4 regions of the Bradyrhizobium sp. 134 genome follow, and region 4 is predicted to be linked to each of the others. Evidence: riboswitches for the same ligand, from Rfam matches in the RefSeq annotation. Region 4 holds a riboswitch; each other region holds the start of a gene.
The links. Region 4 has a riboswitch for cobalamin ahead of metE (5-methyltetrahydropteroyltriglutamate--homocysteine S-methyltransferase). Riboswitches for the same ligand answer to the same signal wherever they lie in the genome.
Positions count from the first base shown of each region.

Region 1: linked by a shared signal. The riboswitch ahead of IVA75_RS38080 (energy-coupling factor ABC transporter permease) and the one ahead of metE (5-methyltetrahydropteroyltriglutamate--homocysteine S-methyltransferase) in region 4 are both predicted to bind cobalamin.
Region 2: linked by a shared signal. The riboswitch ahead of IVA75_RS38100 (TonB-dependent receptor) and the one ahead of metE (5-methyltetrahydropteroyltriglutamate--homocysteine S-methyltransferase) in region 4 are both predicted to bind cobalamin.
Region 3: linked by a shared signal. The riboswitch ahead of IVA75_RS38015 (DUF1636 domain-containing protein) and the one ahead of metE (5-methyltetrahydropteroyltriglutamate--homocysteine S-methyltransferase) in region 4 are both predicted to bind cobalamin.

Region 1 covers NZ_JADPKX010000086.1:697,927-705,280, forward strand. Annotated here, with positions in the region: gene cobJ (precorrin-3B C(17)-methyltransferase) at 1-30, shown strand, start outside; gene IVA75_RS38050 (cobalt-precorrin-6A reductase) at 6-752, opposite strand; gene cbiT (precorrin-6Y C5,15-methyltransferase (decarboxylating) subunit CbiT) at 751-1,932, shown strand; gene IVA75_RS38060 (cobalamin biosynthesis protein) at 1,929-2,297, shown strand; gene cobM (precorrin-4 C(11)-methyltransferase) at 2,294-3,076, shown strand; gene IVA75_RS38070 (cobyrinate a,c-diamide synthase) at 3,076-4,386, shown strand; gene cobA (uroporphyrinogen-III C-methyltransferase) at 4,383-5,114, shown strand; cobalamin riboswitch at 5,160-5,380, shown strand; gene IVA75_RS38080 (energy-coupling factor ABC transporter permease) at 5,417-6,094, shown strand; gene cobF (precorrin-6A synthase (deacetylating)) at 6,140-6,889, shown strand; gene cobT (nicotinate-nucleotide--dimethylbenzimidazole phosphoribosyltransferase) at 6,905-7,354, shown strand, end outside.
Region 2 covers NZ_JADPKX010000086.1:705,437-712,790, forward strand. Annotated here, with positions in the region: gene cobT (nicotinate-nucleotide--dimethylbenzimidazole phosphoribosyltransferase) at 1-447, shown strand, start outside; gene IVA75_RS38095 (histidine phosphatase family protein) at 448-1,020, opposite strand; cobalamin riboswitch at 1,093-1,295, shown strand; gene IVA75_RS38100 (TonB-dependent receptor) at 1,412-3,784, shown strand; gene IVA75_RS38105 (PepSY domain-containing protein) at 3,796-5,223, shown strand; gene IVA75_RS38110 (hydantoinase/oxoprolinase family protein) at 5,683-7,354, shown strand, end outside.
Region 3 covers NZ_JADPKX010000086.1:686,071-693,424, reverse strand. Annotated here, with positions in the region: gene cobN (cobaltochelatase subunit CobN) at 1-1,969, opposite strand, end outside; gene cobW (cobalamin biosynthesis protein CobW) at 1,969-3,003, opposite strand; gene IVA75_RS38015 (DUF1636 domain-containing protein) at 3,000-3,383, opposite strand; cobalamin riboswitch at 3,478-3,696, opposite strand; gene cobO (cob(I)yrinic acid a,c-diamide adenosyltransferase) at 3,737-4,372, shown strand; gene IVA75_RS38005 (cobyric acid synthase) at 4,382-5,830, shown strand; gene cobD (threonine-phosphate decarboxylase CobD) at 5,819-6,781, opposite strand; gene cbiB (adenosylcobinamide-phosphate synthase CbiB) at 6,793-7,354, opposite strand, start outside.
Region 4 covers NZ_JADPKX010000046.1:568,452-575,805, reverse strand. Annotated here, with positions in the region: gene metE (5-methyltetrahydropteroyltriglutamate--homocysteine S-methyltransferase) at 118-2,433, opposite strand; cobalamin riboswitch at 2,533-2,732, opposite strand; gene IVA75_RS20075 (hypothetical protein) at 3,375-3,584, opposite strand; gene IVA75_RS20070 (hypothetical protein) at 3,577-3,744, opposite strand; gene IVA75_RS20065 (4Fe-4S binding protein) at 3,811-4,014, opposite strand; gene IVA75_RS20060 (EAL domain-containing response regulator) at 4,635-5,849, opposite strand; gene IVA75_RS20055 (GNAT family N-acetyltransferase) at 6,450-6,965, shown strand.

The DNA.
Region 1 (7,354 bases), on a different contig from region 4:
TGGGTCTATGCGCCGAGGCAGGTGCGATGACCGAGCCATTGCATGATCTCGGCCACGCCCTCGACCCGCAATCTTTCCGGCAGTTGCGGTCGTGCGATCATGATCACCGGCAGGCCGAGTACCCGCGCAGCGTCGATCTTGGCGCGCGCGCCGTCGCCGCCCGAATTGCGGGCGACGATCCGGGTGATGCTGCGTTTGCGCATCATCTCCAGCTCGCCCTCAAGCGTGAATGGCCCACGCGACACGATCACGTCCGCGGCAAAGGGCAGGGGCGCATCGGGCGGATCGACGAATCTCAACGTGTAGGCGTGCTGCGGCCTGGTCGCGAACGGTGCGATGTGCTGGCGGCCGATCGCGAGGAACACATTTGCCGCCGCCTCGGGCAGTGCGGCGACCGCGGCGTTGACATCAGGTATTTCGATCCAGTTGTCGCCGGGCGCTTTGGTCCAGGGCGCCCGCTCCAGAGCGATCAGCGGCGTCCCGGTTTCCGCGCATGCCGCGACCGCATTGCGGCTCATCTCGGCGGCAAAGGGATGGGTCGAGTCGATCACGTGCGTGATCTCTTCCCGACGAATGTAATCGGCAAGACCGCCGACGCCGCCAAAACCGCCGATACGCGTCGGCAACGGCTGACCGGCGGGCGCGCGGGTGCGGCCGCCATAGGAATACACAGCGTCAATGCCGGCGCGCGCGATCTCCGCCGCGAGCAGGCTCGCGTCGGCCGTTCCGCCCAGAATGAGGGCGCGCGTCATGGCTGATCCCTGGCTGACCATCATCGGTATCGGCGAAGATGGCCTTGCCGGGCTGCCCGAGGCAAGCCGAAAGGCGCTCGATGTTGCCGAAACCGTGTTTGGCGGTGAACGGCATCTTGCGCTTGCCGGCGTGACCGGGCGCGGCCGTCCATGGCCGGTGCCGTTCGATGCAGATGTCGTGCTGAGCTGCCGCGGCAGCCCGACGGCGGTGCTCGCCTCCGGCGATCCGTTCTGGTACGGCGCCGGCGCGAGCCTCGCCGAAAGGCTGGGCGCCGGCGAGTGGATTGCGCATTCCGCGCCGTCAACGTTTTCGTTCGCCGCCGCGCGACTGGGCTGGCGCCTCGAAGCAATTGCCTGTCTCGGTCTCCACGCCGCGCCATTCGAGCGTCTGGTGCCGCATCTGGCGCGAGGCGCACGCATCATTTGCCTCGTGCGCGACGCGAAGGCGGCAGGCGATCTCGCGAAATGGCTGACGGCGCGCGGATGGGGTGCCTCGACATTCTGGACACTCACCGCGCTTGGCGGGCCGCGCGAAATTATCAACGCGCATCGCGCCGACAGTTTTGCCGGCGATCTTGCCGGGAGCCTGGTGACGGTGGCGGTGGAGGCGAGAGGAGCGCAGGGTCTTCCCCGCAGCTCGGGACTATCGGACGAACTCTTCGTCCATGACGGCCAGATCACCAAGCGTCCGATCCGTGCGCTCGCGCTCTCGGCGTTGGCGCCGCGTCCCGGTGAACGGCTGTGGGACATTGGCGCGGGCTCGGGTTCGATCTCGGTCGAGTGGACGCTGTGCGGCGGCACCGCGATCGCCGTCGAGGCGCGCGAGGATCGCGCCGCCAACATTCGCAGCAATGCAGCGGCGTTCGGGTTGGCACATCGGATCACAGTCATCACGGGAAAGGCGCCTGAAGTCCTTGCTGACCTGGACGCACCTGACGCCGTGTTCATCGGCGGCGGTCTCGACATCGCGATGTTCGACGCGGTCTGGTCGCGGCTCTCGCCCGGTACGCGGTTGGTCGCGCATTCAGTAACGTTGGAAACGGAAGCGCTGCTGGGTGAGCTGCACCAGCGCCACGGCGGTGAACTGATGCGCGTGGAGATTGCGCACGCCGCTTCCCTCGGCCGCTACCGGTCCTGGGAGGCGGTGCGGCCCGTGGTGCAATGGAGCGCGGTCCGATGAAGGTCGCCGGGCTCGGATTCAAAAAGGATGTCACGCTGGCCTCGCTGCGTGAGGCGCTTCTGGCGGCCGGTGGTCCCGAAGGCCTCGCAGCAGTGGCGACGGTCAGCGACAAGGCCGACGCGGAGGTTCTGAAGCAGCTCGCGCGCGAATGCGGCGTGCCGATCAAGGCGGTCGCCGCCGAAATGTTGGCCGGCATCGACACGCCGACGCAGTCAAACCTCATCGCGAAAAAGTTCGGAACGGGATCAGTCGCCGAAGCGGCAGCGCTTGCGGCAGCTGGACCTGGCGCGCGATTGATCGCGACGCGGGTGGTCTCGCAGGATCGCACCGCGACCGCGGCGATCGCGGAAGGAGACGGCGCATGACGGTGCATTTCATCGGCGCGGGGCCGGGCGCCCCTGATTTGCTGACATTGCGCGGCCGCGACCTCATCGCCGCCTGTCCGGTCTGTCTCTATGCCGGCTCGCTTGTCCCCGAAGGCGTACTGGCGCATTGCCCGCCCGGCGCGCGGATCGTCAACACCGCGCCGCTCTCGCTCGATGAGATCGTCGCGGAGATCGCCGCCGCACATGCCGACGGCAAGGACGTTGCGCGGCTGCACTCGGGCGATCTCTCGATCTGGTCAGCGATGGGCGAACAGCTTCGCCGCCTGCGCACGCTCGACATTCCCTACACGGTGACGCCTGGCGTTCCCTCTTTCTCGGCCGCCGCGGCTGCGCTGGAGGCCGAGCTGACGCTGCCCGGCCTTGCCCAGACGGTGGTGCTGACGCGCACGCCGGGACGCGCCAGTGCGATGCCCGAAGGCGAGAAGCTCGCCGCCTTCGCCGCCACCGGCGCGGTGCTCGCGATTCATCTGTCGATCCATCTGCTCGACAAGGTCGTCGCCGAACTGACGCCGCATTACGGCGCGGATTGTCCGGTCGCGATCGTCTGGCGCGCGAGCTGGCCCGACCAGCGCATCGTCCGCGCCACGCTCGCAACACTCGACGCGGCTGTCGGCAGCGAGATGGAGCGCACCGCGCTCATCCTGGTCGGCAAGACGCTGGGCTCGGCGGTTTTTTCCGAGAGCCGTCTCTATGCAGCTGACTATGACCGCCGCTATCGCCCCGTGGGCGCCGAGCCGCGCTTTCCGGAGGTGTCCTGATGGCGGCAGGGCTCGTCATCTCCGCGCCAGCCTCGGGCGTCGGCAAGACCACGCTGACGCTTGCGCTCGCGCGCGCCTGGCGCAACAGCGGATTGCGGGTGCAGTGCTTCAAGAGCGGCCCCGATTACATCGATCCCGCGTTTCATGCCGCCGCTACGGGACGCGCCTCGGTCAACGTCGACAGCTGGGCGATGGGTCGCGGGACAATCTCGCATCTCGTCAGTCGCGGCATTGACGCCGATGTCGTGCTGGCCGAAGGCTCGATGGGCCTGTTCGACGGAGTGGCTGCGCGTGGCGTCTGCGGCACCGGGGCGACCGCCGACATCGCGGAGATGCTGGACTGGCCGGTGCTGCTGGTGATCGATCCCTCGGGACAGGCACAAACTGCGGCGGCAATCGCGGCGGGCCTTCGTGACTACCGTCCCGGTGTGCGCCTTGCGGGCGTCGTGCTCAATCGCGTTGCCAGCCCGCGCCATGAAGCCCTCGTGCGGCGTGCGCTGCTGGACGCCGGCATCGCCGTGTTCGGCGCGCTGCCGCGCCATGCCGAGATCAGCCTGCCGAAGCGGCATCTCGGCCTGGTGCAGGCTGAGGAGCAGGCGGAAATCGGCAAACTCATCGACGAGGCCGCACGCTTAGTCGCCGAGCATGTCGATCTCGACGCGGTGCTGCGTTCGGCTGCCACCTGGTCGCCGCAACCTGCCGCAAGCGGCGTGAACGTGACGCCGCCCGGCCAGCGCATTGCGCTTGCCCGTGACGCCGCGTTCTCCTTCGTCTATCCGCATATGCTGGAAGCGTGGCGCGCGGCGGGCGCGGAGATATCGACATTCTCGCCACTGGCGGACGAGGGCCCTGATCCGAGCGCGGATGTGTGCTGGCTGCCGGGCGGCTATCCCGAGCTGCAGGCCGGCAAGATCGCGGCCAATGCGCGCTTCCGCAGCGGATTGCGGGCCTTCGCGGAAACGCGCCCGGTGCATGGCGAATGCGGAGGCTATATGGTGCTGGGCACCGCTTTGACCGACGCCGACGGCATCCGCCACGAGATGACGGGCCTGCTTGGCCTGGAGACGAGCTTTGCCAAACGCCGCATGCATCTGGGCTATCGTCTGGCCGAACTCGCCGCGCCGATGCCGGGCCATCAGGCCGGTGCACGCCTGCGTGGCCACGAATTCCACTATTCGACGATCGTCGCGCAGCCCGATACGCCGCTGGCGGTCGTGCACGACGCGACAGGCGCGGTCATCGCCGAGACCGGCTCGCGGCGGGGACAAGCCACCGGCACGTTCTTCCACCTGATCGCGGAGGACCGGTGAGCGGTTTTGTGTCCTTTGTCTCCGCCGGGCCCGGCGATCCCGAGCTCCTCACGCTCAAGGGTGCCGCGCGGCTGCGCGAAGCTGATGTCGTGCTCTATGACGATCTTGCTTCGGGGGCGATCCTCGATCTGGCCCGGCCCGGCGCCAATCTCGTCGCGGTGGGAAAGCGGGCAGGGCGCGCCTCGACCAAGCAGCACCACGTCAACCGCCTGCTGGTCGACTACGCCGCAACAGGCGCGCGCGTGGTGCGATTGAAGTCGGGCGATGCCGGCATCTTTGGCCGGCTCGAGGAGGAGCTCGAGACGCTGCGTGAAGCGGGCATCGGCTACGAGATCATTCCCGGCGTCACGTCGGCCTGTGTCGCCGCCGCGCAAGCCGGCATTCCGCTGACCCGGCGTCACACCTCGCGCCGCGCGCAGTTCGTGACCGGGGCGGACGTCACCGGCGAGCTGCCGCCAGACCTCAATTGGGCGGCGCTGGCCGATCCGGAGGCGACGACCGTGGTCTATATGGGCCGGCGGACGTTTCCGGCGCTTGTCGTCAAATTGATCGAGCACGGGCTTGCCCCAACCACGCCGGCGTTGTTTGCCGAATCGCTCGGCCGTCCCGATGAGCGGCTGGTCCGCACCACCATTTCGGAACTTGCCGAGCAGCTTGCGCGGGGCGGGGCGGCCTCCACGGCGGCCGTCATCCTGTTCGGCGCGCTGGCGGGGGATTATCGGTCATGACGGTCTCGGCCGCCCTTCGCCCCTTGACGCCCGGCTGGCGAAAGGGGCACACAGGAGAGGCATGGTGCTCGACGCGGCGCAAAGCGCCGGAGCATAATCGGGAATGGGGATGGGCGGACCCAGTTGCGGCGCCCAAAACCCCAGCCGCCCCCGCGACTGTAAGCGGTGAGGGACTTCGATCAGCCACTGGGCCGCAAGGTTCGGGAAGGCCGGAGACTCCCAGTGAACCGCGAGCCAGGAGACCGGCCGTGCACGTTTTGAGGCCAAGGCCGTCGGGTGTGACGGCAAGAAGGATCTGAGCCATGCATATCGAACCCGGACTAGTCTCGGACGCCAAGCTCGTGCTGAGTTACGCAACCGGCATCGCCGTTGGCGGCGTTGCCTTGAAGCTCGCGGTCGAGACCGTGCGCGAGCAGGGCATCGCGTCGTTCGCGGCGCGCACGCTCGCCACCACGGGACTCGTGTTTATCTTCTTTGAGATCCTGCCGCACTTCCCGGTCGGCGTCTCCGAAGTGCACTTCATCCTCGGCTCGACCTTGTTCCTGCTGTTTGGAGCTGCGCCTGCGGCCTTCGGCCTCGCGTTCGGCCTGCTGTTCCAAGGCATCTTCTTCGAGCCGCGCGACCTGCCGCAATATGGCATGAACGTCACCACGCTGCTGGTGCCGCTGTTCGGGATCCAGGCGATCGCCACGCGGATCATTTCGAGCAACACGGCCTATGTCGATCTGAAGTACCGCCAGGCGCTGGCGCTTTCGACGACCTATCAGGCGGGTGTCATCGCCTGGGTGGCGTTCTGGGCGATTTATGGCTCCGGCTTCGGTGCGACCAACCTCGCCAACATCGCGACCTTCGCGGCGTCCTATGCGCTGGTCATCGTGATCGAGCCGCTCGCCGATCTTGGCGTGCTGGCGCTGGCGAAGTCGCTGCGCGGCGTCACCGCGCCCAGCCTCGTCACTCCGCGTTTGCACAACGCGGCCTAGAGACAAGCGAATGGGCGGCCGGTATGGCCGCCCTTCGCAGCTACGATGCTCACGCTCTCCCTGATAGGCATCGGTTGCGGCGATCCCGAGCAGCTCACGCGCGCCGCGATTACTGCCATCAACGCGGCCGATCTCCTCCTGATCCCGCGCAAGGGAACCGCAAAATCCGATCTCGCCGATCTCAGGCGGACGATCTGCGCCGATGTGCTCACCAGCGACACGCCCCGTATCGCCGAGTTCGATCTGCCCGTGCGCGCCGCCGCTGAAGCGGACTATCGCAAGGGCGTGGACGATTGGCACGATGCCGTGGCCGCTGCCTGGTCGCAGACGATCGCAGATCATCTCGAAGGCGAGGGCACGGTCGCGCTGCTGATCTGGGGCGATCCCTCGCTTTACGACTCCTCGCTGCGCATTGCGCGGCGGCTCAATCCCTCGCCAAAGATCGAGGTCGTGCCCGGCATCACCTCGATCCAGGCGCTGTGTGCGGCGCATGCGCTGCCGCTCAATGACATCGGCGAGCCTTTTCTGGTCACGACGGGACGTCGCTTGCGCGATGGCGGCTGGCCGCAGGGCGTCGATACCGTGGTGGTGATGCTCGACGGCGGCACGGCGTTCCAGTCGCTTGATCCGGCGGGCCTGCACATCTGGTGGGGGGCCTATCTCGGCATGCCCGATCAGATCGTGATGTCCGGCGCGCTGGCCGAGATCGGCCCGCGCATCGTCGCCGTGCGGCAAGAGGCGCGCGAACGGCACGGCTGGATCATGGACAGTTACATCCTCAAGCGCAGGCTGTGAGGCAAGCGAGGCAGCATGCTCCCCGAATGGGTCACCCAACAATGCCCCGACATCTCCGCAGTCCACCGCGAAGCGGCGGTGGCGCGGCAGGCGCAACTGACGAAACCGACCGGCGCGCTCGGCCGGCTCGAGCAGCTCGCAATCGAGCTTGCCGGTCTGCAAGCGACCGAGCAACCGCGCGCGGCGCGGGTGCCGATCATCATCTTCGCCGGCGATCACGGTATCATCGCGCAGGGCGTCTCGGCCTATCCGCAGGAAGTGACCATCGCGATGCTGGCGAACTTCGCCTCCGGCGGTGCCGCGATCTCGGTGCTCGCGCGTGAGCTGGGCTCCAGCCTGGAGGTCGTCGACGCCGGCACGCTGGCGCAGGAGGAGATGGCTGGAATCGTGACCGACAAGCCGCGCAGCGGCACGCGCGATTTCAGCATCGAAGCCGCGCTCACCCCCGCAGAGCTGGCATTTGCG
Region 2 (7,354 bases), on a different contig from region 4:
GGCGTTGACGCGGCCGGCCGTGTGCACAAGGCGCGGGTGATCGACGTTGCGATTGCACGCCATGGCATTGCGGGCACTTCGCCGGAAAAGATCCTGTGCGCCGTCGGCGGTCTCGAAATCGCGGCGATTTGTGGTGCGATCATCGCAGCAGCGCAGCGCCGCATCCCCGTGTTGATCGACGGCTTTATCGTGTCGGTGGCGGCGCTGGCGGCGGCGCGGCTCAACCCCTCGTGCCAGCCGTTCCTGCTGGCTTCGCATCAATCCGCCGAGCAGGGCCATCGGCTGGTGCTTCGTGCGCTGAACGTGCAACCGCTGATCAGCCTCGATCTCAGGCTCGGCGAAGGATCGGGCGCGGCAATCGCGCTGCCGCTGGTGCGGTCGGCCTGTGCGCTCCACAACGGCATGGCGACCTTTGCGCAGGCCAATGTGCCTGATCGTCCGGCCTGATCAAATCATCGGTTGATTGACGCAGACGACGCGCCAGCCGGTCGCGAGCCGGTCGATCCTCGTCAGCGACAGCGGATCGATCACGAAGCGCAGGGCCGCTTGTGGCGTCAGGTCCAGCGCGATGCACAGGGCCGCGCGGATCGTGCCGGAATGCACGACGAGCGCTGCGGCCCCGGCGCCGACCCTCGACAGACCCAGCCGGACCCGCGCGACCTGTTCCTCGAAGCTCTCGCCGCCCGGCGGCCGTCCGCGCGCAGGATCGCTCCAGAACTGTGCATAGGCCTCGTCACCGGTCGCGGCGAGTTCGTCATGCCGACGGCCGGTCCAGTCGCCAAAGTTCTGCTCGCTGAATTCGTCCAGCTGCAGCGGCTCGAGCCCCAGCGCGCGGGCCGTTTCGAGCGTGCGCCGTGACGGGCTCGCATAGCTCGTGGCGTCCCGCGGCAGGCGCTGCCGCAGCGCCTCCAGCTGCGCGCGAGCGCCGAGATCGGCCGGCGCATCGGCCGCATGGATCGTCCCCGTGACGCCATCGACGGGCGCGTGCCGTATCAGCCAAAGGAAGGTCTCGCCTTCCATGCTTATCTCCAAGGAAACTGGTCGTTGTGGCAATAACGCCGCAACTGGCACATTGACTCTGTCTGGATCGTAATCCTAGATGCTCGCGACGGTTTCCCCGAGAGGGGATGAAAAGGGAATGCGGTGCGGGGACATTGTCCTCAATGCCGTGGCTGCCCCCGCAACTGTAAGCGGCGAATCTTGCATCACATGCCACTGGGTATCTCGGTCCCGGGAAGGCGACGCAAGGTAGTGACCCGCGAGCCAGGAGACCTGCCGTCAGCCGTGGTCACACGCGAAGATGTCGGTCGGGGAGTACAGACATTCGGCTTCATCGGAAGGCTTATGAGCCGGAAGATGGGACCTTGGTTCGCGGTGACGTGCCACTGACGTCACTCCGAGGTCCAAGACCGTGTATTCCCTTTGTATCGTACGACCACGCCGTTTCCTACTGGCATGCGCCGCTCTCACATCTTTCATCGCCATCGACATGCCAGCGGCCTTGGCGCAGCAGGCCCGCGAGCCACTGCCGCCCGTCGAGGTGTCGGCGCCACAATCCCGCAGGCAGGCCAGCCCGGCCGGACGGGACGCGCAGAGCTCACGCCGCGCAGCAGCGCGCCGGCCGGAGACTGCATCCGCAGTGCCCAAGCCTGTCGTGCCGACTGCGGCAGCACAGACGCCGCTCAATACCAATGCCGTGGCCGAAAGCGCCTCGCGCCTTGGCCTGACCGTTCGCGAAACGCCCGCGACCGTGGAGGTGATCTCGGCCGCAACCATGCGCGAGCAGGGCTATCGCACCGTGTCCGACGTCGCGCAGGGAGCGGTTGGCGTCACAGCCGGCGACAATCCGGCCGAGCCGTCGGCTTTCTCCATGCGCGGCTTCACCAACAGCCAGATCAACACGCTCTACAACGGCATCAAGATCGGCCCGCAGAACATGACCTCGCGGATCACCGACACGGCCAACCTGGAGGCTGTCGAATTCCTGAAGGGTCCGGCGTCACTGATGTCAGGCGAGGGCGCCGCCGGCGGCGCGATCAACTTCGTCACCAAGCAGCCGCACACCAGTCCGATCCGGAACGAGGCGGATTTTTCCTGGGATTCGCTGAACTCGTTCCGGGCGCATTACGGCTCGGGCGGCAGCACCAATGTGCAGGGACTGGACTACCGCTTCGACGTCAGCCGTTCCTCGCTCAACGGCTTTGCCGACGACACCAACACCAAGACGCTCGACGTCTCGGGCCAGCTCAACTACCGCATCTCCGACAGTCTCAAGGTTTGGGGCGCGATCGAATACCGCGAGGATCGCTCGAAAGCCTACTGGGGTGCGCCACTGGTACCGATCGCCTTCAGTGGTTCGCACGCGACGACGGGGATCGTGTCCGGCAATTACGTCTCGAACTACAACAAAACCAATCTCGGTGCGGTCACGATCGATGACCGCACCTTCAACACCAACTACAACGTCTTCGACAACAAGAACGTCGCGCAGGAGGTGTGGTTGCGCGGCGGTTTCGAGCTGAAGCTCGCGCCAGACCTGACGCTGAAAAGCCAGGCCTATGGTTATGGCGCAGAGCGCACATGGTTCAACAATGAGGTCGAGGCGTTCAATGCCAGTTCGGGCCTCCCTAACTCGAACATGGTGGATCGCGAGCGTTTCTACGTCGCGCACAGCCAGCGCCTGGTCGGAAACATCACCGACCTGATCTGGGATGCGAATATCGCCGGCTTCGACAACCGCCTGGTCACGACGCTATCGTCGAGTTACCTCGACTTCGTCAGGCCGGGCGCCGCAAATTTCCCCGATGATTCCGTCTCGCTGGTCAATCCCGATCGCGGCTATTACGGCTTGCTCACGACTAAGCAGCAGACCGCGCGGATCGACAACGAGGCGCTGTCGTTCGAGGACCGGTTGAAGTTGACACGGACCTTTGCGCTAGTCGGCGGCCTCCGCGTCGAGCATATCGGGCTCGACCGCAACTCGACCGACAAGACCGGGCTCGTGAATGCGGGTTTCCCGTTCTCGCAATCCTGGGTCCCGACGACGGGCCGTATCGGCTACACGTGGGAAGCCGTTCCGGGCCTGACCTTTTTCAGCCAATACGCGACCGGCGCCGACATCGCAGCCAACAACATCTTTCTGCTCAATCCGACCGATCCGCTCAACCTGACCACCGCGCGCACCTACGAGACCGGCGTCAAGCACCTGTTCTGGGACAATCGGGCGGAGTGGTCGTTCTCGGCCTATGACATCTTGCGCAAGAACGTCTATGCGGCGGCAGGCGGCATGCAGCTCAACCTCGCCGGGCGGCAGGAGTCGAAGGGCGTCGAGCTTGCCGCCTCGGTGCGTCCGATCGAGCCGCTGCGCCTCTGGGGCAACATCGCCTATGTCGACGCCCGCTATGCCGATTACGATTTCGTCGGCGGCTCGTTCTCCGGCAATACGCCGCCGAACGTGCCGCGCGTCGTCGCCAATGCCGGCGCGTCGTACCGGTTCTTCGCGCCCTGGGCGGTTGAGCTCGGCATCATCGGCCGCCATGTCGGCGACCGCTACAACACCGATGCCAATGTCGTGACGCTGAAGGCCTATACAGTGGCCGATGTCTACGCCTTCGTCGATATCCCGAAGACGGTGTTCAACGCGGTCGATCAGGCCCGCCTGACCTTCCGGGTGCGCAACATCGCCGACAAGCGTTACGCGATCTGGGGCGATCCGTTCTATCCAGACCAGATCCTGCTGGGCGCGCCCAGGACCTATGAGATCTCGGCCGCGTTCAAATGGTAGGACGCTGACCGATGATGCGCGCGATCGTCCTGCTGCATCGATGGCTGGGGATCGCGTTCTGCCTGCTGTTCGCGATGTGGTTCGCGACGGGAATCGTGATGCATTTCGTTCCGTTTCCGTCCCTGACGGAAGCGGAACGCTTTGCCGGCCTCGTGCCGCTGGATCGCGTTGAGACGACGATCGCGGTCGCCGATGCCGTTGCCGCGAGCGCGATCGCGGATGCGACGCGCGTTCGCCTGATCCAGCGCAGCGACGGACCAGTCTATGTCGTTTCGGGCCCATCGCGCGCAGGCGCAGTCCTCGCCGCCCACGGGGTCGACGCGTCGGTCTCGTCTTCCGAGGTCGCGCTGGCCGTCGCGCGAGACCACGCACGCAGCCGCGGGCTCGATGCCGCGCGGGCCGCGATCGTTGCGCGCTCGGATTACGACCAATGGAGCGTGCCGAACGGCTTTGACCGCCATCGGCCCTTGTTTCGCATTGCGCTCGGCGACGCCGCCGGAACGGAGGTCTATGTCTCCTCGCTCACCGGCGAGATCGTCCTGGATACGACGCGCAGCGAGCGGACCTGGAATCTCGTCGGCAGTGTGCTGCACTGGATCTATCCGACAGTTCTGCGAAGCAATTGGTCGTTGTGGGATCGCGTGGTCTGGACCTTGTCGCTGCTGGCGCTGTTCGCAGCTTTGCTTGGCGCTGTGCTCGGACTTGCGCGGATCAAACCTCGAAGCGGTCTGATCGGATCGCCCTATCGTGGCTGGCATGCCCTGCATCATCTCATCGGCCTCGCGGCCATGGTGTTCGTACTGAGCTGGATTTTCAGTGGCTGGCTCTCCATGGATCATGGGCGGCTGTTCTCGCGTGGGCAATTGACCTCGGCTGAATCCAGCGTGATGAACGCTTCACCGAACTGGGCGGCGGCTGCATCGCTCGATCGGCAGCCTGTATCGCCGTCGACCCGCGAGATCGAATGGTTTGCCTTCAACGGCACTCTCTATCGGCGGGACCGGACGGGCCTTGCCGGCCAGACCTTGATCAAGGCAGGCGACGCGCCCCGCGATGGACCAACGGGATCTCTGGATGTGCAGGAGGCCCAGGGGCTGACCGCCCGCCTCGCGGCCGGCTGCGGCGCACCGTCCGTACTTGCCGACAACGACGACTATCCCGCGCAGTCCAATGTCCCGGGCGCCCCGGTCTACCGCTCGTACTGCGGTGACCTCTGGTTCGACATCGACGGCGCCGACGGCAATTTGCTGCAAAGGCTGGATTCGTCGCGGCGGGCTTATCGCTGGTTCTACGGCGCGCTGCACACGCTGGATTTTCCGGTCCTGCTGACGCGTCCGTTGCTGCGCGACGGCTTGGTCGTCGGGCTCTGCACCCTCGGCCTTCTGTTCTCCATCACGGGCATCGTCATCGGCTGGCGCCGCTTGGTCGCGATGCGTTGAGCGGCAAAACCACTGCTTACTGATCGTACAATAAAGAGAGGCTGAGCCGACTGCCATGCATAGCTCGTGAGCAATCGCACGGCCCGTAGCGCCGGTCGATCGCCTGCAAATTAGACAGTCCGTGCGCGGCGTGTGGATTGCAGTGCAGCGGATGTCGCGTTTCGTTCGGGAAAACTCGTGGTGCGCCGCACTTATCTCGCGTGGAACGATCAGCACTGGCCTGCACTCCCCGCGGGCAGCGCTGCCCTAAAATGTGCCTTGGCGCGCCGCGCCGGTCGCGGGCTGCTCCAGTGCGTTGCGACAACTCTGACCTATCCCGAGCCCATCGCTCTGTCGCACGCTCGCAAGCGGTGGCATGACAGGGGATGACGATGAGCGCTCTCGGCTTGGGATTGTACTTCGCGACGGATGGGAACCACCCGCCCTCCGGTTCGAATGTCGTCCGCAGCTGACCCACACATGAGCGCTGACGAAAATCACTGGGAAGTCGGCACCGATATCGGCGGCACCTTCACCGATATCATCGCGATCCGACACTCCCCCGCGGAGGCGCGGATCGCGAAAGTGCCGTCGCGCCCGCAGGCTCCAGTTCAGGCGATGCTGGAGGCGATCGAGGCGGTGGGCCTGCGCAAGAGCGAGGTCAAGCGCTTCGTCCACGGCACCACGCGTGTGACCAACGCCATCGTCGAGGGACGGCTGCCGAAAGTGGCGCTGGTCGCGACCGAAGGCTTTGCCGACGTGCTGGAGATCGCGCGCTATCGCCGCCGCGATCTCTACCGTCTCGACATCCCGCCGAAATCGCCGCCGCTGGTGCCGCCGGAACGATGTTTTGGGTTTGCCGAGCGCCTCGACCACGAGGGGCAGGTACTGAAGGCGCTGGATGAGGCGGAGATCGAGCGCCTGGTGGCGTGGCTGAAAACAACCGGCGTGCAGAGCGTCGCGGTCGCGCTGCTTCATGCCTACGCCAATCCGGTGCACGAGAAGGTGCTCGGCGAGCGGCTCAAGGGCGTCGTTGCCCACGTCTCGCTGTCGCACGAGGTCAATCCCGAGGCGCGCGAATACGAGCGGACTTCGGCAACCGTGTTCAACGCGGCTGCCATGCCGATCGCGGTGGAATATCTCAGCGAGCTGGAGCAGCGGCTGCCGATCGGCGCCGGCCTGCAGGTGTTTCATTCGGCCGGCGCCATGGTCCCGATCTCGGCCGTGAAGCGGCGGCCGCTGGTGATGGCGATGTCCGGTCCGGCGGCCGGCGTCGCGGCATCGGTCAGCATCGCACGTCAGCTCGGCACATCGCGGATGCTGACGTTCGACATGGGCGGCACCACGACCGACGTCTGCCTGATCGTCGACGGCCAGGCCGAGATGACCGACGGCCGCATGCTCGGTGACAAGCCGCTGCGTCAGCCGATGCTTGCGGTTCATTCCATCGGGGCGGGCGGCGGATCGATCGTGCGCAATGGTCCCGGTGGCCTGACCGTCGGACCGGAAAGCGCCGGCTCCGAGCCGGGACCGGCCTGCTACGGCCGCGGCGGTACCGAGCCGACTATCACCGACGCTAACGCCGTGCTCGGCTATCTCAATCCCGAAACCAGGCTCGGCGACCGGATCGGAATCAATATCAAGGCAGCCAGTGATGTCATCGCGCCGATCGCGCGCACTCTGGGGCTGAGCCTGACCGAAACAGCGCTCGGCATCATCAAGGTCGCGAATGCGACAATGGCGCGTGCGCTCCGCCGCGTCACCGTGGAGCGCGGCATCGACGGGCGCGACTGCACGCTGCTCGCCTTTGGCGGTGGTGGCCCGATGCATGCCGCGGGCCTTGCCGATCTCTACGGGATTGCCGAGGTGGTCGTTCCCAGCGCGTCGAGTGCGTTTTCGGCACTGGGCTGTCTCACTGCCGATTTCAGCTTCCTCCAGCAGCAAACCTTGCGTGCTGCGCTTGACGGCATCGACCTCGCCCGCGTGTCGGAGCGGATCGGGGTGCTGATTGACGATGCCTCGGCGCCGCTCATCGCCAACGGCGTTGCCACGACTGAAATTCGGGTCGAACTGGTGGCCTTGATGCGCTACGCGGCGCAGAACGACGCCATTCCGGTGCCGTTCGCGCGACCGCTCGACGTTGTCAGGCTGA
Region 3 (7,354 bases), on a different contig from region 4:
AGCGGTCGATCCGCGGGATCGCTTCGGCCGGTGCGGCGGCTGCATCGAGGCCGAGATCGTCTTCGAGGCCTGCCGCGCGCGCCTCGTCGCGGATCGCGGCGATCAGACGCTGGCGGCGGGCGGGATCGAGGCCATCGGCGGTCGAGTACTCGTCGAGGAGCTGTTCAAGCCTGCGCAATCCGTCCGGCACCGCTGATGCTGCGAGCTGCGGCGGCAGATGGCCGATCGTGACGGCACCCAGGCGCCGCTTGGCCTGCGCGGCCTCGCCGGGATCGTTGACGATGAAGGGATAGATGACGGGCAGATCGCCAATCAGGGCTTCCGGCCAGCACGCCTGCGACAGCGCCACCGATTTTCCGGGCAGCCATTCCAGCGTGCCGTGCGCGCCCATATGCACGACGGCATCACAGCGCTGCCCTCGGAGCCAGAGATAGAACGCGACATAGGCGTGGCGCGGCGTGCGCGCGAGATCGTGATAGTCGGCATCGCGCGTGGTCGCATCGCCACGCTCCGGCTGAACCGCGATGATCGACCGGCCGCACTGAATCGCGGCGAAATGAAACGCGCCGTCGCGACAACCCGGATCGTTCTCCGGCGCGCCCCAGGCTTGCGCGAGATCATCCTGCAACACTTGCGGAAGGCGCGACAGCGCAGCACGGTAATCGGCGACGCTCCCGCTCAAGGTCTGCTTGAGCAGCGTCTCGCCCAGTCCATGGACCGGCGCAACATCGAAGCCGGCCTCCGAGAGGTCGGACACCAATGCGTCGACCGACGCCAGCGCATCGAGACCCACCGCATGCGCGATCTGATGCGGGCGGCCCGGATAATTGGAGAGCACGAGCGCCATCCGCTTCTCAGCGACGGGCTTCTCCGCAAGGCGCTGCCAGGCCGCAACGCGCGCGGCCACGGCCTTCACGCGCTCCTCGTCCGGCCTGTGTGCCAGATGCGAAAATTGCAAATCGGGATCGCGCATCGCTGCCGATTTGAAGCTCACCACGCCCGCAAACAGGCGGCCGTCGACCTCGGGCAGCACCACATGCATCGCGAGGTCGCCGGGCGAGAGGCCGCGGAGCGAACTCGCCCAGTCCTCGCGGCGTGCCGTGGAGAGCGCGACCTGGAACACCGGGCAGGATGCGGCATCGAACGGCGTCGTGCCGTCGTCGCCCATCGCCGAGAACGCCGTCGCATTGACGATCGCGGCAGGAGGATTTTGCGCGAGATATTCCCCTAGCCAATCCGCAACGCCTGGAGCCTTCAGCGAGGTGACGAACACACCATGCGCGTCGAACCCCTTCTCGCGCAATGCGGCGATCAGGGCATCGACCGGGCCAGTGTCGGCAGCGGTGAGATAGGAGCGATAGAAGGCCACGAGCGCGCGCGGCCTGCCCTCACCCGACGCCGGCGCGGCAATGACGCCGCGCGCCGGATCGTAAAAGCCCATCTCGGGCACGGTCGTCTCGCCGATCACGGGGCCGGCATAGAGGCCCGAAGCCAGCGCAAGCTGCGCGATCGCGGCTTGCGATGCGACGGGGCCGCCGGTGTCGCAGAGCACCTTGAGCCGCCGCAGCGTCGAGACCGGCAGGGTCGAATACGCGTCCAGACGCGTGTCGTCGCGGCCGTCGGCCGGCAGCACCGCCAGCACGATGCCGCGCTCCTTCGCCAGTTGCTGCAGGGCCGCGAGCCCATACGACCAGTAGGATTCCCCGCCGATCAGGCGCACGAGGATGCCGCGCGCCTGCGCAAGCGTGCGCTCGATATAGGTGTCGACCGAGAGCGGATGACGGAGTTCTGCGAGATTGACGAGCCGTAGCGACGGCAGGCTGTCGCGGCCACGGCGCCAGCCGGCCGCGAATGTGGCAAGATCGGAATCCGAATACGAGAGCACCACGAGATCGGCCGGGTCCTGGCCGATGTCCCTTGGTATCGCGGTCTCCTCGAGACCGCGGCTCTCGCGGAAGACGACGTGCATCAGATACCGAGTCCCGCCTTGATCGCGGCTTCATCAATGTTTCCGTGCTCGCCGATCACGACCAGCTTTGACCGCCTCGCACCCGCGCCCCAGGGCTTGTCGAACTGGTGCCGCACGCGCTCGCCGACCGCTTGCAGCAAGAGACGCATCGGCTTGCCCTCTACCGCGATGTAACCCTTGACGCGCAGCACATTCTGCTCGCGCGCCAGACGCTGAACGGATGCAACCAGCGCGTCGATGTCGGTGACTTCAGGAAGATCGATCACGACGGACGCAAAATCGTCGTGCTCGTGATCCTCTTCGCCGTCGTGATGCGAGGGACGCGCGGCGAGATCGTTCTCGGCGGCAGCGCCGAGACCGAGGATGAGGCGCGCGTCGATCGCGCCGTCGGTAATCGCCAGCATCGGCACGCGGCGCGACATCTCGGCGGTGATCGCCGCTTTGGCTGCTTCGAGCCCTGCCGCACCCGCAAGATCGGCCTTGGTCAGCAGCACGATGTCGGCGCAGGCGATCTGGTCCTCGAACACTTCCGACAGCGGCGTCTCATGGTCGAGATTGCCGTCCGCCGCGCGCTGCGCCTCGACCGCAATGGGGTCGGGCGCGAAACGGCCCGCAGCAACAGCTTCGGCGTCGGCAAGCGCGATCACACCATCGACCGTAATGCGCGAACGGATCTCCGGCCAGTCGAATGCCTTGAGCAGCGGCTTCGGCAGTGCCAGGCCCGAAGTCTCGATCAGGATGTGGTCGGGCCTGACCGGCCTCGACAGCAGCTTCTCCATGGTCGGAATGAAATCGTCCGCGACGGTGCAGCAGATGCAGCCATTGGCGAGCTCGATGATGTTCTCTTCCGGGCAATTCGCATCGGCGCAGGATTTCAGAATCTCGCCATCGACGCCCTCGCTGCCGAACTCGTTGACGAGCACCGCGAGCTTCTTGCCGTTAGCGTTGGCAAGCAGATGCTGGATCAGCGTGGTCTTGCCGGAGCCGAGAAAGCCCGTGACGACCGTGACGGGGACTTTTGCGAGCGAATTCATTCGGCGGCCTCCGGCACGACGGCCAAGGGGAGAATGGGGGGAATGCGGGCAAGCGATTGCTTGCGGAAGATCTCCGGGCGGCTGCGCCAGGGCACGAGGCCATCGGGTGCGGCCGCATAGGCCGCGGCGCCCGCGACCACGTCGCTCGCATGCGCATCCGAGAGGCGACCATAGACATAGGACCAGCGGCCGGGTGCGCTGAGCGCGACCGAGCAACCCTGGTTGCATGCAGACAGGCATTCGACCGGAACCACGCTGACGCCATCGGGCACGCCGGCCTCGAGGATCGCACCATGCAGGCGCTTGCCGGGCGTCGTCTCGCCCTCGCCAAGCGTCTGGCCGGCGCGGCAGGTGATGCAGACATGAAGTGTGACGGTCATCGCTTCTTCCAGAATAAACAGCGGGAAGCGAAGAGGCCCACGAACCGTTCTTGCGAAGGCCCGTTTCCCCGTCGCGGAACACCCCGTCCGCCGGTCCAAAATCGTCCGCGCTGGCAGGTCTCCCGGCTTCCGGAGCAGGGTTTCCCCTTCGATCCCCGCCTTCCCGATCCCCAGGGGATCAGTGGCTTCGGGCATCTCTCCGGTCACGGTCGCGGGGGCGGCTGCATTTTGGAACCAAATCTTGCCGATTCGGACCCTATCGCATTCCCTCTTCGCCTGTCGTAGGACAGGAACCAACGCCGGGTCACCATTTGCCCCCGACCGCCTCTTGTCAAGCCGAAGGACCCCGTCCGATGACGTCAGAACCGGATACCCAGACGGGCGACCAAACCGACGCCCGTCACGCCTCGAAAATGGCGAAGAAGAAGGTCGCCCGCGACAAGATCATGGCGACCAAGAGCGGCGAAAAGGGCCTCATCATCGTCCACACCGGCGCAGGCAAGGGCAAGTCCTCCTCGGCCTTCGGAATGATCGTCCGCTGTGTCGCCCACGGCTTCCCCTGCGCGGTCGTGCAGTTCATCAAGGGCGCCTGGGATACCGGCGAGCGCCGCATGCTCACGGGCCATTTCGGCGACCTCTGCCAATTCCACGCCATGGGCGAAGGCTTTACCTGGGAGACGCAGGACCGCGCCCGCGACATCGCCGCCGCCCGCGCCGGCTGGGAGAAGGCCAAGGAACTGATCCTCGACCATAATCTCCGCATGGTCGTGCTCGACGAGATCAACATCGCGCTGCGCTACGACTATCTCGACATCGCGGAGGTCGTCGAATTCCTCACGACGCAGAAGCCGCCGATGACGCATGTCGTGCTCACCGGACGCAACGCCAAGGACGAGCTGATCGAGATCGCCGATCTCGTCACCGAGATGACGCTGGTCAAACATCCCTTCCGCTCCGGCATCAAGGCGCAAGCCGGCGTCGAGTTCTAAGAACTCGCGATGGCGCGCGCATTGATGATCCAGGGGGCCGGCTCGGACGTGGGCAAGTCGCTCATCGTCGCCGGCCTCGCGCGCGCCTTTGTGCGACGCGGCCTGCGCGTGCTCCCGTTCAAGCCACAGAACATGTCGAACAATGCGGCTGTCACGGTCGACGGCGGCGAGATCGGCCGCGCCCAGGCGCTCCAGGCGCTCGCCGCCGGCGTCGAGCCGCACACCGACATGAACCCGGTGCTGCTCAAGCCCGAGACGGATGTCGGCGCGCAGGTGATCGTGCAGGGAAAACGCATCGCGACCGCGCGTGCGCGTGAATATGCGGCGATGAAACCGTCATTGATGGGCGCTGTGCTGGAGAGCTTCGAGCGGCTGAAGGCGCGCGCCGATCTCGTGCTGGTGGAAGGCGCCGGCAGTCCGGCCGAGGTGAACCTGCGCAACGCCGACATCGCCAATATGGGTTTTGCGCGCAAGGCCGATGTGCCGGTCGTGCTGGTCGGCGACATCGACCGCGGTGGTGTCATCGCGCAACTCGTCGGCATCAAGGCGGTGATCGACCCGGATGATGCCGCGATGATCCAGGGATTTGTCATCAACAAGTTCCGCGGCGATCCCACGCTGTTCGACGACGGCTATAAGCTGATCGAAAAAAAGACCGCATGGCGCGGCTTTGGCGTGCTGCCCTGGTTCGCGCGCGCCGGCGAGCTGCCGGCCGAGGATGCGCTGGGCCTGAGCGATGCGCGCAAGCCGGGCCAATGCAAGATCGCCTGTCTCGCGCTGTCGCGGATTGCCAATTTCGACGATCTCGATCCGCTCAAGCTCGAGCCTGGCGTCGATCTCGTGATGGTGCGGCCGGGCGAGGCCATTCCCGGCGACGTCAGGCTCGTCATCATCCCCGGCTCGAAATCCACCCGCGGCGATCTCGCCTTTCTGCGCGCGCAACGCTGGGACATCGATCTTCTGGCGCATCACCGCAGAGGCGGCCATGTGCTCGGCCTCTGTGGCGGCTATCAGATGCTCGGACACAGCGTCACTGATCCCGATGGGATCGAAGGCCCCGCCGGCGACACACCGGGTCTCGGGCTTCTGGATGTCGAAACGGTGATGAGCCCAGAGAAGACGCTGACGCGTGTCGCGGCCGTGCATGCCGCGACAGATCAGCCGATTAATGCTTATGAAATCCACATCGGCCGCACTGATGGGCCGGATCGCGCACGGCCATTCGCAAGGCTGAATGGCGAACCGGAAGGCGCGATCTCGCGCGAGGGACATGTGCAAGGCAGCTACCTGCACGGCCTGTTCACGTCGGATGATTTCCGTAAAGCCTTCTTGGCGAAGCTCGACATTCCCGCAGGCGACGAGCCCTATCACGCCAGGGTCGAGAGCGCGCTCGATGCGCTCGCCGATCATATCGAAGCCCATCTCGACGTCGACGGCCTGCTCGCGCTAGCGCGCTAGCGTCTCGGCCAAGTGCGACCATTCGGATTCGCCGCCTGGAAGCCCGAGGCGCAGCCATGTCGGCTCCCGTGCGAACACGCGCGACCAGATATGGCGACGCGCCAGCTTCTCCTGCGCGGCAAGCGCGTCAGGCGTCGCGTAGAGACGAAACAGCTGCGTCCCGCCAATGACCGTCCAGCCTTGCGCCTGCACCATGCCATCGAGGCGAGCGCAGTCACGCGCGAGCCGCACGGACGTGGCCTCGGCCCAGGCATCGTCATGCAGAGCGCGGCAACCGATCGCGATTGCCGCTCCCGAGACCGGCCAAGGTCCCGACATCGCCGCAAGCTTGGCGATGTCGGACGCATTGCCGAGCGCGAAGCCGAGCCGCAGGCCGGCAAGGCCATAAAACTTTCCGAAGGAGCGCAGGATCAGCAGCCCCGACCGGTCCTCGGATGCAAGCGATAGCTGCGGGGCCACATCGGCAAAACTCTCGTCGACGACAAGACGGCCGGCGCGTGGCAGCAGCGCCAGCAAATCCTTTGGCGTATGACATCGGCCGTCGGGATTGTTGGGATTGACGACAATGGCGAGGTCGGCGCCGACCAGCGCGTCGAGCTCCCCGACCTCCTGGACCTCCCAGCCCGCGGCCGAGAGGACCCCGGCATATTCATTGTAGGTCGGCGCGAGGATGCGCGCGCGGCCGGGTGGTGCGAGTTGCGGCAGCAATTGAATTGCGGCCTGTGCGCCGCCAAGCGCGACAACCGCCGCGCTCGTGCGGTAAGCGTGCCGCGCCGCCCGATGCAGAGCCTCGATCTCGGCGCGCGACGGCAACGCGCTCCACGCGCGCGAACTCACCTCGCCAACGGGATAAGGCAGACGGTTGATCCCGGTCGACAGATCGATCCAGTCCTCCGCGCGACCGCCGAAGCGCTGCTGGGCCTCATCGAGATTTCCACCGTGCTCGCGCATGTGCTCTTCTTTCACGCGAAGGCCAGGATCGCAAGGAGGCCGGCGAGCAGCAGCATGGCGCGGCGGTAAACCGTCAATCCCCGATCGATGTCGGCGGCAAGCGGATCGCGCGCACCTTCATTCAACCAGGGCTCGTTCGTGGTGCTGCCGTGATAGACCCGCGGACCGCTGAGCCGCACGCCGAGCGCACCCGCCATGGCTGCTTCCGGCCAGCCGGCATTGGGCGAACGATGACGGCGTGCGTCCCGCGTCATGCACGACAGCGCCTCGGATCGCCGTGGCGCCAGCAGCACGAACAGAAATCCGGTCAGCCGCGCCGGAATGAAATTGGCGACATCGTCGATGCGCGCCGCGGCCCAGCCGAAGGCTTCGTGCCGTTCGGAGCGATGGCCGATCATGGAGTCCAGCGTGTTGATCGCCTTGTAGCCCAAAATGCCGGGCAGACCGAACAGCGCGCCCCAGAACACCGGTGCGACGATGCCGTCGGACGCATTCTCGGCGAGGCTCTCGATCGCCGCGCGCGCGATGCCGGCCTCGTCGAGCGTCAGGGGATCGCGGCCAACGATGCGCGAG
Region 4 (7,354 bases):
GCCGACGCCCGCCCGCATTCCGCGGGGCTGGGAACTTTGAAAGCTCACAAGGAGATCGTAAGCCCCCAAAGCGCGTGCATCTTGTTCACAAACGCGTTGGCGAAACGCTCCGGCCCATCATGGCTCGGCCCGCAACTCGCGTGCGGCGGCCACCATATTGACGAGCGCGGGACGAACCTCCTCCCACCTTCGCGTTTTCAGTCCGCAGTCGGGATTGATCCAGAGCTGCCGATCGGAAACTCGCTGCCGCGCCAACACAATCAGCTGCTTGATTTCCGCCGCTGCGGGAATGCGCGGTGAATGAATGTCATAGACGCCGGGCCCGATCTCATTGGGATATTTGTAGCTCTTGAAGGCCTCGAGCAATTCCATCTTAGAACGCGACGTCTCGATTGAAATGACGTCGGCATCCATTGCTGCGATCGCATCGATGATTTCGTTGAACTCGGAATAACACATGTGAGTGTGGATCTGAGTTCCGTCGGCGACGGGGGAGGAGCAAAGGCGGAAGCTGTCCACCGCCCAATCGAGATAGTTCTTCCACTGCGATTTGCGTAGCGGCAATCCCTCCCGCAACGCAGCCTCGTCGATCTGGATCATGGTCGCTCCAGCCGCCTCAAGGTCGATGACCTCATCTCGGATCGCGAGAGCGATCTGTCGGCATGTCTCGCGCCGCGAGATGTCGTCACGGACAAACGACCAGTTCAGGATCGTCACCGGTCCGGTCAGCATAGCCTTGACGGGTTTTTTGGTCAGAGACTGCGCATAGCGCCACCATTCAACTGTCATGGGCTTCGGCCGGGAGACATCTCCGAACAGGATAGGCGGACGAACGTACCGCGAGCCATAAGACTGAACCCAGCCATGCTTGGTGAAAGCGAAGCCCAACAGCTGCTCGGCAAAGTATTGAACCATGTCATTGCGCTCGAACTCACCGTGTACGAGCACGTCCAGGCCGATATCTTCCTGCCACTGCACGGTACGGGCTGTCTCCGCTTTCAGAAGCTGCTCGTACTGCGTGTCATTCAACGTCCCCCGCGCATGATCCGCGCGCGCATTCCGGACATCGGCCGTTTGCGGGAAGGATCCGATGGTTGTCGTTGGAAACATCGGCAATGCGAACGCGACGCGCTGGACGTCGGCACGCTGGGTGAACGCACTGCGACGGCGAAGCATGCTATCATCGATCGCGGCGATTCGTCCGGCGACATTCGCATTGTGGATCTCGGGCGATGTTTCGCGGGTGACGGCTGCCTCCTCCGAAAGCGCAAGTTCATCGGCCACCTCGGCAGCATGGCCGGCCAGCGCTTTGCCCAATATCGAAAGTTCCTTGATCTTCTGAACTGAGAACGCCAGCCATGTCTTCAGATTGGGATCGAGATCGGTCTCTAGCTCAATGTCGATCGGAACATGAAGCAGCGAGCAGGAAGGAGCAATCTGAACACGGTGCCTGCCCAATTTTTGGACCATAGGAGCAAGTTGGTCGAGCAGCGCCGGAAGATTGGAGCGCCACACGTTCCGACCATCAACGACGCCTAGTGAGACCACGAGATCTCTACGGGTTGTGGCGACAATTGAGTCCAACTGGTCAGGTGCCCGAACCAGATCGACATGAAGCCCGGCAACGGGCAAGGCCAAGGTTGTTTCAAGATTGTCGCCGATAGCCCCGAAATATGTGGCCAGCATTATTTTAAGGGCCGGCACAACCTTTGCGAAATGAGCGTAGGCCCGGCGGACAGCTGCCCGCGATGCTTCGTCGACGTCCATCACCAGGCACGGCTCGTCCAGCTGAACCCATTCAGCACCGCGCGAGGATAGTTCGCGGAGAACATCGACATAGACTGGGAGGAGCCGATCGAGCAGCGACAGCGGATTGAATGCGGGATTTGCGCTTTTGCCAAGCTTCAGGAAAGTGACTGGGCCAACTAGGACGGGGCGCGTTTGGTAGCCGAGGCTTTTTGCCTCCTCATATTCCTCGATCGGCTTTCGAGAGGAATACTTAAAGATCTGATCCCGGTGAAATTCCGGCACCATGTAGTGGTAGTTGGTATCGAACCACTTCGTCATTTCCTGTGCGGCTACGCCAGGCCCGTGCTGAGCGTGACCACTGTCCTGAGCGCCACGCGCCATGGTGAAGTAGGTCTTGAGCGACACAGGACCTTCGGTCCAGCCATAGACGTCGGGAATGGCGCCGACCATTAGGCTGGTATCGAGCACATGGTCGTAAAACGAGAAGTCATTCGAAGGAATGACGGTCGCACCGCGGGATTTCTGCCGTGCCCAATTAGCGGCACGAAGTCCACTCCCCGCCTCGAGGAGCTCGGCTTCGCTGGAGTTTCCCGCCCAGTAGCTCTCGAGCGCGACTTTGAGTTCGCGTCGTGGGCCGATGCGTGACGTCCCCAGTGTGGCAACGGGAAGCGAAAGAAAAGACATAGCTCAGACCCCATGATTGGGGCAGAGGCCATGGCGGACGCATGCAGCGAATATCGCGTGAGCGACAGCTGCTTGGCGCACACCGGGACACCCCGCCCGTGGACGATATATTGTCGAGGCAGGTCTCCTGGCTCGCGGGTCGTCGCTGCTGTCCGGCCTTCCCGAAGCCGCATGGCTTCAGTGACTTCGTTGGACAGCGGCTCGCCGCTTACAGTTGCGGGGGCAGCGCCGGCATTGCACCGGCTTCCCTCTTAGCTCCGGATCAAACGAATCCGAAGACCACGACGACTGGCATTAGGCGCACGAGGATCGATCCGTCAACCTACTAAGTGTCGCCGCGATATTGCCCAAGCGATTGCGAGCTGTACCAGCTAGGGCACAACGGTCTTACTCCCGGCCTGGTAAAAACGCCTAGATCTGTGGAGCCTCCGCTTGTGAATGCGTCCGTCAACACCCGCTTGGCGTACTCGGATCAACGCGAGCAGAACGAACGCAGTGGGCGCTTCGACATCTGCGTGATCGCGACAAATCCGGTCTTTTCCGTCAGCAGCTTCTCGAACTCGCCCGCGAGGACGTTTGCGATCATCCTCGGCCGGCATCCGCTTGATCACAGCGCCATGAGGCTCCTTAGGAATTGTCAAGGCCGGATTGCTCCAGGATCAAACGGATGATCAGGCCGGACTGCCTGTGTTCGGCGGACCCCGCGACGAGCCGTGAGCTCGATCGCTCCGTGGCGTTGGTCAAGATGATCTCCTTCGGTGTGCCAAGCACTTACGTGCTGAGCGACTTTGGCCGCGCTTCGTTGTTTCCGTCGCCGCTGGCGAGTAGTGCAGCCTGGACGTTGGCCTGCGCGGCATCGCAGGAACAGTTCCGGACGTCAGGATGCACGCTAACTTGCGAAACTGGAGTAAGCGGCGAGAGCGCGGGCGGCGGGGATCCTGTTACGACCGTAGCTCCATGCACTCGTGCATGGTGACCGTGGGCAAGCGGATGCCCAGCTTCTCGTACGTCTTCAGGATCTCCGGACCGATCTCGTCGCGCGTGAAGATCGTCTCTTCGGCTTCGAAATGACGTAGCTTTAGATATCCTGCAAGCTGATCTTGGGATATTCGACGCCCGTCCACCTCGCCTCGGCTCGGCTCGTCAGCCAACGACGATAAGCCGCGACGCGACGACCTGGAGCATCGAGGCGGCCTTGTCATTATTCGAGACAAATTTGACGGTCTCCTCTGAAGCGCCCTTCGAGGGTTTCTCGGAGTCGATCAGCGCCTTAAGCTCATAACGATGTTGATCGACCTCGATGCGCCGCATGCGGACGGCGGCCTCCACAAGCTCGACATCCAATCGAGCGGTGAAGCCTTCTGGACGCGGGGCTGCTTATGTTGTCTTAGACGGGACACAGGTGTCAGGCACCGGACAGACCACAGCGCATTGCGGCGTGTCGGAATGGCCCTCGCACTCCGTACACTTTTTTGCATCGACAACGTAAATGTCGCGCTTGAGGCTGATCGCCGCGTTGGGACACTCGAACTCACATGCCCCACAAACGGTGCATTGCGAAGCGACGATCTTGTAAGCCATGCCTTCCGACTCCTTAGGCGAGCGATGCCATTGGCGATCCCTTTCAAAGGCCGTGCCAAGGACAGGCGCGCTCAATGATGGGCAATTTGCCCAATGGTGCTGTGCGGGGTCTGAGACCACGTTGCATCTGCGACAGCATAGGCCGCTTCAATATCAAGCCGTGCGAGCCCTCGGGCCCCTACTCCGATAGCCAGTCGCGACTCGACTGCTGCGAGCTTCCGTCGGTTTGTCTGGCATGGCAGCGCGGGGCCAAGCGACGCTCGACGATTCCCGAAACCGGCGGCGCGAGTAAAAGCCGCGAGCCGACGCACGTCTACGCCGGATGTCGGCAAACCTCCGGTCACACGCCCTGACCGGAGATTTTGTCCAAGCCGCGCTCACGCCTGCAACGTTAACTCCGCGGATTGACTCGCTGGAGGCTTGCCAAAACGGCTTTGTGCTACAATAACCTTCGGCATCGCTTCGGAGGGGAATGAAGTTCGGCCGGGAGAAGCGATACTGGGTTTGCAAAGTGACCGATTTAATTGCAGTCAGCCGCATGCCTGGTGCCGAGTAGGCATGGCCGCGCGGGCCAGCGCTGGTACGCTTTGCCTGGCTGTGCTCAGTCACTCCTCATACAACTATTTTGGACGAAGTGGAACAGGGCTGAAAGATGACTGTGCAAATTGCTTCAGCGGCATGGCCTTTCCGAACAGATGGCCCTGCGCAAGGTCGAAGCCGAGTTCGGTCACAGCGATCAGGTCGGCATGGCTCTCCACGCCTGCGGCGACGGTGCGCACACTGTACTCTTTGGCTAGATCGACGATATGGCGGCACACCGTTCGCTTCAGGGGCCCATTTCCGCAACCGGCGACGTACTGCCGGTCCACTTTTAATTTCATGAACGGGAATTTTTCGAGCCCCATCAGCTGCGGCCAATTGGCGCCGATATTGTCGATTGCAAGGCCAATGTTGTGAAAGCGAACCTCACGCGCGACCTCGATCAGGAGATCTAGGTTCTGGATCGCTTCCTCGCTCTCGATTTCGATCGTCAAGCCGCCGAAAGCGGGGTGCGACGGCATGCGCTGACAGAGATCGCGTACCGCCTGCGGGTCAATCAGGAATGCTGCCGGGAGATTGATGGAGAGATCGGTCGAAGTTTGCTGCTCCAGAAGATACTTCCAATCCTTGATCGCGCGGTCGATCACGAACTGCGACAAGTCCCTAAAATGAGGATCGTGAGCCTCCGGGATGAAATACGCTGGTGGAACAACGCCCCAGGTCGGATGCCGCATTCGCACAAGCGCCTCGGCGCCGCGGCGGCTGAGGGTACACGGGTCAAAGTTCGGCTCATACCAGAGCTCAAGCCAGCCAGCGTGTAAGGCTTCTCCGACATGGACTGCGGGACGGGGCGCCGGCTCTCTGGGCAAGAGCATGGCGACCCGATCGCGCAGCGTCTCGGCTGCAAACGGCGTCCTCAGCGGCGGCAGCATATCAAGTCCATATTCGCCCCCGACCTGCTGCACTGCCGTCATGACGATCGACTCGCGGGCGCCGAACGCCAGCACTCTGCCTGCAAATTCTTCGCGTACGAGTATCTCGAGCAATCGTCCAGGCTCGATGCGATCCGAGCCAATGCCGAGCAGGATCAGATCAGGGAAGTCCGTGCAGAGTACGCGCGGCAGCTCGTCAGCAGTCCCGCATTCGCTGATCACAAACCCCATATCCTCTAGCACATCGCGTAGAAAGGCGCGCAGATGCCGCTTGCCCACGGCCACGCACGCTCGCGGCCGCACCTTACGCTGGCCGAAGATTACAGGTTTCCCTCCGACCAGTTCGGCCTGCCCATGCTCCATCGCAACCACTCCCCTTCCGTGAAGGTCCCTTAAACGAGGAGCGAAGGTCCAAACAAGCAGTGCTTGCCATTATCTTTCGATTCTTCGAGGTAAGCTTAAGATAGTGCATTAGCGTGCAAAATCTTTTCGCGATGTTGTTCAGACGATTTTGTCGGGCGCACGCGTATGATACCTGTCCCGGCTCGCGCAACTTTGTACGAGTGACGCACACGAGTGTGGGGAATCTCACCTTCGGACGCGCCGAGCTGATGCGCCCTATGCCACGGCGATGATCATGCTGCAAGATGTACTGAATCGACTCTCGTGAGTGATGATCAGCAATCTCTCCTACGAAATGTTTGATCGGCATGGCCGGCCTGCCCACGCGCGAATGTGCCGTCTCGTGGATTCCCTATCTAGTCGAAGGAGATCCAACTGAGTTCGCAGCGGGTCAAGCCGCGGTCGATTCTGAGAACGGCAACAGCTTGCACTTACCTCACCTCTGTTGGTTATAGCGAGTGCGGACGTCCTATTCCCTATCGAGCTTGATAGTTTCTCTCAGTTGCGTTCTCTGTATCCTTCTGAACACGGATATCCTCAAGAGGGACTGGAGGGACTAACGTGACGGGTGTTCGTGTTGGCGCTGAAGCGCAAGGCTTGCCCCACGGGGGCACGGCTTTGCGCAAAGGCGTGCCAGGAGATGAGAACGCGATCGTAGAAGCCGTCGGAAAGCTACTTTCTGAATTAGGTGATCCCGGACCAGAGTTCAGCCTTGAAGGCGCAAAGCAGACTGCTTTGCGCCTGATTCAGGATCCCGAAGAGGGCTTCATTTTTGTCATCGAGGAACAAGCCACCGGGCAGATTGTAGGGATCGCTGCCATCTCCGCCGTACTGGCCGTGAGAGCAGCTGGAGCGTACGGCGTGCTTCAGGAGCTATGGATTTCTCGGGACTTCCGAAGCTCTGACCGCGGTGGGCATCTGCTCGAGGCGGTACGTTCGGAGGCGAAGCGCCGAGGCTGGCAGATGATTGAGGTTGCGTTGCCCCCTGATGGCTATCCGGCCTTAGAACGGGTACGCCGTTTCTACGAGGAGAGGGGATATCGGGTTGGAGGATTGCGCGCGCGCAAGAGGCTATGACAGTACTGCGACCTCTGCTCCACACTTAAAAGCGCTCCTGGTCCTTTCACTAAAGACTTTCAAGGCAGAAAATCCTGCTGCTTGTTGCTTCTCAAAACGAACGCTCCAACGCGTGCGTCGCGGCCGAGGACAATCGAGAACCTCGGCGCTGATGCGGTGCTTACTCCCACTGCGAGCGGGTTACCTCTTCGACTTTTTTGGCGGGTATCAACCATCAAATCGTTCTTCATGGTGCGGAGCGATACGATGGTCTTCTCAAGGCTCGTGGACCGCGAGCGGAAACCTGCACGGCTAGAAGGCGCGGAGCCAGGTCGGCGGCGGCCCGTTGCGGGCGAAGCCCGACCCAGCCTTACAAACGATAGCCGAGTCGTTCTTTCGTGCTTCCCACA